Endozoicomonas gorgoniicola: one gene and its partner. The protein of the gene in region 1 interacts with the protein of each later gene in a pairwise test. Links are inferred from orthologs where the notes say so. Each region holds a gene or a part of one and is shown on either strand. Other genes may lie near its edges.

Region 1 (3,234 bases):
GGCACGACAGACAGCGAGCATGCGTTCTGCTGGCTGATGGATGCCATTCGCGAACGTTTTCCCAAGCCTCCCAAACGAACCAGCACACTGCACCGGTTTATCCATAAACAGTGTGATGAACTGAGGACAATGGGGGTATTCAATATGCTGCTGACAGATTCCAGACATCTGTACTGCTACTGCAGCACCAGACTGAGCTGGATTACACGCAAGGCACCTTTTGACCAGGCCTGCCTGAAGGATACAGAACTGACTGTCGACTTCGCAAAAGAGACAACACAATCCGACATTGTTACCGTGGTTGCCACAGAGCCGCTGACTACCAATGAACAATGGAACAGGATGAAAGCCGGGGAGCTGGCTGTCTTTCACAAGGGAGGTGTTGTCTAGTACACAGAGAACTCCCGGAACGATCATCAACCGGGAGCTCTCAACAACGATTTGACAGCCTTTAAGCAGGAGCTGCCTGCACTAGCGCCTCATTATTTGAAGTAAGCGTTGTCCGTCACAGTGTGGTCAGTCACATCACGCACACCCTTCAGCTCAGGAATGCGTTCAACCAGTGTTTTCTCTACACCGTCTTTCAAAGTCAGGTCAACAGCGCTGCAACCCTGACAACCACCACCAAACTGCAATATGGCAAAGCCGTCATCAATTTCCACCAGCGACACCATGCCGCCATGGGCAGCCAGCCCCGGGTTGATTTCAGTCTGCAGGAAGTAATTAATCTTCTGGTCCAGCGGACTGTCTTCATTCACTTTAGGCAGCTTGGCATTCGGTGCCTTGATGGTCAGCTGACCACCCAGTTTGTCTTCAGAGAAGTCTACCTCAGCGTCTTCCAGAAAAGGTTCGCTGACCCCTTCAACATGACAATTGAAGTATTCCAGCTCCAGCAGCAGGTCTCCCTCTTTTTCCTCACCAGGCTTACAGTAAGCCAGACAGGTTTCGGCGTAAGGTGTTCCAGGCTGTGTCACGAACAGGCGAACGCCAATACCTTCAACGTTCTGCCGTTTCAGCAGACCTGCCAGATATTTCTGAGCGGCTTCTGTAAATGTAATCTTCAATTCAAATACCTCATTCGGTCAGTTCGCCCATTCTATGCTAATGAGCCACTTCAGGAAAAGACTGTTTCTTCAGATTACTTTCTGAACCGTTTTCTGCGGATGGCAGACGACGGCTCACCTGCTGGCAGATATAGTCACCAATAGGAATGGCAGAGGTGGCTGCAGGCGATGGTGCATTGCAGACATGCAGGCTGCGGGCGCTTTCTGCAAACAAAAAGTCATGGACCATTGTCCCGTCCTTCATCACGGCCTGAGCCCGAACACCTGCCGGGTAAGGTTTCAGGTCCGAACGTTGCAGCCGGGGGCAGTATTTCTGCACCCGTCGGAGGTAGCCGGGTTTCCAGAAGGAATCGATCGTCTCTTTCAGCCCTGTGACCAGATGACTCCGGGCAGCCCGCCAGAATCCGGCAAACGTCAGCATATCCCACATATCCTTCAGGCTCAGGTTGATATGCCCATACCCCTCCCGTTTCCAGCCCTGCACCGCATTGGGGCCAACGGTCACAGAACCATCAATCATACGGGTCAGATGCACGCCCAGAAATGGCAGATCCGGGTCAGGAATCGGATAGATCAGATGGTTGACGATATGGTTGTGCTGCGAAGCCAGCTGATAATACTCACCCCGGTAAGGAATAATCTGAAAGTCTGTCCTGATCCCAAGCATGCGGGTCGTCCGGTCAGCCATTAAGCCACTGCAACACACCAGATAACGGGCCATTAACCACTGCTGTCCGGAGTCGGTCTGTACTTTCAGACGGATGCAGTGAGGCTCTTCTTCCATAAAGACGACGTTGGAGCGCAACCGAACCTCACCACCGAGCTGCTCAAAACAGCGCCCCATGGCCCTGGTCACCTGTCTGTAGTCGACAATTCCCGTCGCTTTGACATAGATAGCACCTACCCCGGTAATGTTCGGTTCACGTTCTTTTAACGCTTCTGCATCCAACCATTCCACTGCTATGCCGTTTTCCTGACAGCGTTTATACAACGCTTCCATACGCTGATATTCAAGGTGACTGGTGGCTACCAGCAACTTGCCACACTGCTTATAAGGAATACCATGCTGGTCACAGAAGTCCATAGTCGCCTGAACACCAGCTTTGCAGAAACGCGCTTTCAGGCTGCCCGGTGCGTAATACACCCCGGCATGAATAACCCCGCTGTTATGACCCGTCTGGTGCTGAGCCAGCTCAGACTCTTTTTCCAGCAGCAGAATGGATTTATCCGGATAACGCTGTTGTAACTGCCAGGCAGTCGAGACTCCGACAATTCCACCGCCCAGCACAATAAAGTCATAGATCATAGATTCAACAGCCCTGCTATAAATGGTATTGCTACTTATAAAAATGCCCACGCTGACGCAGAAGCTCACGATACAGCCCCGGGTCCGCCATAAAACGATCTCTGCCGTGTAACCAGATATGGTTCTGAATCACCAGCATCGAACCCGGAGGCAAAGGAACAGCGAAACAGTTCTGGTCTTTTTCCAAAGACTCACCCATTTCATACAGGTACAGCCCCTGGTCAATATTCTGGGGATCGGCAAACTGGTCAATAAACAGCATCATGGGTTTGCCATCCGCATCTTCTTCAAAAAACACCGGATGACTGACTTTATAATCAATATTCTTGCTGGGCGGCGATGCCCACTCAATGGGTTCCCGGGCGAGTGGATGCTGATAGAATTTATCCAGTTCCTGCCAGTCATCCACATGCAACAGTAACGACTCCCCACCCTGCACATTGCGTTCTGCCAGTTTCATCATTAAGACAAAGTCGGTACGCTCATTGACATAGGTGCCATCATTATGCAGTTCCATACGACGATGAGCCTGTCTTAAATAGCTGTCGCTGTTGTCCTTATTCTCTACGGCAAAGCGGGCATAATACTTGCCGCACATGGCATCAAAATTAGGCACCCCAATCAGGTGTGAGACGGCTGTCGACAGTTTGACGTAAAATTCCGTATCGCTCTCTGGTTCATCACTGTCGTATTGCAGCAAAAAGGCACCGGTTTCACGGTTCGTCAGAATTCTGTTCAGCCCGGGACTCAAAGAGCCTTTACAGACTTTATCCAGCTGGTCAGCCACAGCAAAACGGAGAAACGGCTTGTATTCAATGGACTGCAGGTTCCACTGCTCCGTCGCCTGCTTAAAGGCGACAATGG
Region 2 (3,276 bases), 800 kb from region 1 along the record:
AATTCCTTCAGACAGTCATATGGAAGCCTATCTGAAACACCTTGGTATCAGAACCGGCAAAAACAATATTAAGTCTGAGTATCTGCGCAGTATTTACAGAGTTCTGCCAAGGAAAAAGGCGCTGAACATGTCACTGAAACAGGCACGACAGCAAACCAGCATCCAACCCGGCAACAAGTCTGGTATCAATTTATGCAACAATTCATCCAGCAACAATTCATCCAGCATCAATTCATCCAGCATCAATTCATCCAGCAACTCAATAACGAGTCAGTAACGAACCAGCCGGTTGACCGTCAGTAACAGCAGACCTGAAGTTATAGGACAACTGTCTTTTTAATGCTCAAAGCCATAGCAACAGCGCCCTGATTTTACAAAAACATCATAAAGCGTTCAGAAAACTGTCCTGAAACATTCTGTTTCTTTGACTGGCAGGCTATAGTGTTGCCGTTACCAAGGGGAGTCGGTCATGAAAGCTCAAACCAGCCAGCAGAAAAATGTATTTGGGGAACCGTTGCAACCGTGCTGCTTCAATCCAGCCACTGGTGTGTTTCGTGACGGTTTTTGTCATGCTGACAGTAACGATCCGGGATTACACGTTGTCTGCGCCCGCATGACCAGAGAGTTTCTGGAATACTCCCTGCTTCAGGGCAACGACCTGATTACACCAAAACCAGAGTTTGATTTTCCCGGACTTCAGGAAGGTGATCGCTGGTGTTTATGTGCCATGCGCTGGAAGCAGGCTTTTGATGCAGGGCTGGCACCGCCGGTTTATCTGAAGTCAACCCATAAACAGGCCTTGGAAGTAACATCACTGCAGGATCTGAAATCCTGTGCCATCGATATACACTGATACTCATTCTACCTTTGAACATTAATGGCTCATGGTCACTGTTTAAAGGCGGGCTGGTATAAAAAGCGTTTACATCAACGTCAAACAGAAACAGACAATGCAGTACGAATGCACAACTGAAAACCGGAATGAATCCCTGCCAGAGACAGAGAATACCACTGTGGAGCAACCTGACAGCAAACAGAACAACATGGAAGAACACCCTACATCAACAGACGCCGGGCAAACCGGGGAAGTATCAAAATCAGAAGCATTGAGAATGGTTCGTGAGCGTTGGCCGGAAGCTTTTCGGGTGTCCTCACCCAGGCCGTTGAAAGTCGGCATTCATAATGAAATGAAACAGACTGGCGAATTCCCACTGCCCATCATTAAAAGTGCATTAAAACTGTTTACGTCTCAGGAACGTTACCTGATGTCCATCAAACCCGGACGCAGCCGCATCGACCTGAACGGCAAACCAGTGGGCAAAGTAAAACTGAAAGAAGCGGTCAACGCTGAAATCACGTTGTTTATGCGCTCAGAAAAAGTGCGCCAGAAGAAACAACGCACTCATGTTGGTCAACTACGGCTGGTTTCTCTGGGCTCTCAGACTCCTGAGTCATCTCCTGAGCTATCTCCTGAGCTATCTCCTGAGCTATCTCCTGAGCGATCCGAAGCCTGTGAGGCTCCTGCCGTATAAATCAGAATCAGTTTCTGTAAATCGTCTGGATCAGGTGAAAACCAAAACTGGTTTTCACTGGTCCATGAATTTTCAGCACTTCTTTTTTGAACACAACATCGTTAAACGCCTTCACCATCTGCCCACGGCGAAACTCACCCAGGTCACCCCCCTTCTTACCAGACGGACAGGCAGAGTGCTTTTTGGCCAGCCGGGCAAAGTCAGCACCCTTTTCCAGTTGTTTCTTCAGCTTTTCAGCCTCTTCCCTGGTGTTTACCAGAATGTGTCTTGCACTGGCAACTGCCATGACAACATCTCTCTCATTAAACTCAAACGAGGCACCGATTATGCTTATTACGGAGAATGAATCAACTCCAGTGCAATAGCAGTCGCTTCTCCCCCGCCAATACAGAGTGAAGCAACCCCGCGTTTGCCACCCCGTTGCCGCAGGGCATTGATCAGGGTAACCATAATACGTGCGCCACTGGCTCCCAGTGGATGACCAAGCGCACAGGCTCCACCAAAGACATTAACCTTACTATGGGGCAGGCCCAGTTCCTGCATGGCGACCAGGGTAACCACGGCAAAGGCTTCATTAATTTCAAACAGATCCACTTCACTGGCTGACCAGCCAACCTTGCCAAGCAATTGCTCAATAGCGGTTACAGGGGCAATGGTGAACTCGGCAGGTACACGGGCATGGCTGGTAAAGCCATGAATTCTTGCCAACGGCTGAAGCCCCTGAGCCAGTGCTTCTGATTCTCGCATCAGTACCATGGCGGCAGCACCATCTGAGATAGAGCTGGCGTTTGCAGCGGTGACTGATCCGTCTTTCGCAAAGGCAGGCCGGAGCGTCCGGATTTTATCAACCCTGGCTTTACCGGGTTGTTCATCAACTTCCACCAGCCCGGTTTTTCCTGCATCAACCGGCACAATCTCATTCACAAACCAGTCACTGGCTATGGCTTGCTGCGCCCTTTCCAGTGATTCAATGGCAAAATCATCCATGGCTTCGCGGCTTACCTTGAAGCGAACCGCCGTCTGTTCAGCAAATACGCCCATTAACTGCCCGCCATAGGCGTCTTCAAGTCCGTCGACAAACATTGAGTCCTGAAGGTCGGCGTGTCCAATTCTCAACCCCTGCCGGGCTTTTTTCAGCAGATAGGGGGCGCCCGACATGCTTTCCATGCCTCCGGCCACCACCACGTCAGACTCTCCCGTAAGAAGCTGCGCACACCCCATCATCACCGCCTTCATACCTGAACCACAAACCTTATTCACGGTTGTGCAGGTAACTGAGTCCGGCAACCCGGCTCCCCGACACACCTGCCGGGCGGGAGCCTGCCCCACCCCGGCAGGCAGGACACAGCCCATAATCAGTTCGGAAACACTGTGACCATCTACCCCACTGCGTTCCAGGCTGGCACTTACGGCTTCAAGCCCAAGCTCTGTGGCAGACAGTCCTGACAGGGAACCCTGAAAACTGCCCATGGGCGTTCTGGCACAATTAACAATTACGATGTCATCAGACCGGGACATAGGACACCTTCCCAAAAGAATTGGATGTTATTGGTTTTGTTCAGAGTAAGAGTGTAAACGATATGAAAAGAGAAGGTTAAGGTTAAGCGTCAGTGACCGCCGGGGCCACTGACAGAATCGGTGTTACAGACAGTCTTCATCAATAACATCAAAGCAACCCCAGTCGTAAAAGAGTTGCTGCACTTCCTCCATCGCGGTTTTGTCGGCATTGCTGATATGGCGTAAA

The links.
Region 2: the proteins of lhgO (region 1) and NX722_RS10845 interact in binary tests that used the Escherichia coli proteins (3 or more experiments, as listed by UniProt). The link is inferred for Endozoicomonas gorgoniicola from one-to-one orthologs.

What each region holds. Positions count from the first base shown.
Region 1 is NZ_JAPFCC010000001.1:1,578,075-1,581,308, reverse strand. What follows is about bases 237-3,148. They hold lhgO (L-2-hydroxyglutarate oxidase), read right to left. Parts: upstream 2,371-3,148; coding sequence 1,102-2,370; downstream 237-1,101. Other genes in these bases: glaH (glutarate dioxygenase GlaH), read right to left, coding at 2,402-3,148; nfuA (Fe-S biogenesis protein NfuA), read right to left, coding at 483-1,064; NX722_RS07215 (class II glutamine amidotransferase), read left to right, coding at 237-390. Outside these bases: more of NX722_RS07215, read left to right, coding at 1-236; more of glaH, read right to left, coding at 3,149-3,234. UniProt on the Escherichia coli protein: Catalyzes the dehydrogenation of L-2-hydroxyglutarate (L2HG) to alpha-ketoglutarate and couples to the respiratory chain by feeding electrons from the reaction into the membrane quinone pool.
Region 2 is NZ_JAPFCC010000001.1:2,380,049-2,383,324, forward strand. What follows is about bases 180-3,133. They hold NX722_RS10845 (peptidylprolyl isomerase), read right to left. Parts: upstream 1,819-3,133; coding sequence 1,540-1,818; downstream 180-1,539. Other genes in these bases: NX722_RS10830 (hypothetical protein), read left to right, coding at 180-277; NX722_RS10835 (DUF2237 family protein), read left to right, coding at 470-853; NX722_RS10840 (ProQ/FinO family protein), read left to right, coding at 951-1,532; NX722_RS10850 (thiolase family protein), read right to left, coding at 1,866-3,050. In the rest of the region: more of NX722_RS10830, read left to right, coding at 1-179; NX722_RS10855 (hypothetical protein), read right to left, coding at 3,174-3,276. UniProt on the Escherichia coli protein: PPIases accelerate the folding of proteins. It prefers amino acid residues with hydrophobic side chains like leucine and phenylalanine in the P1 position of the peptides substrates.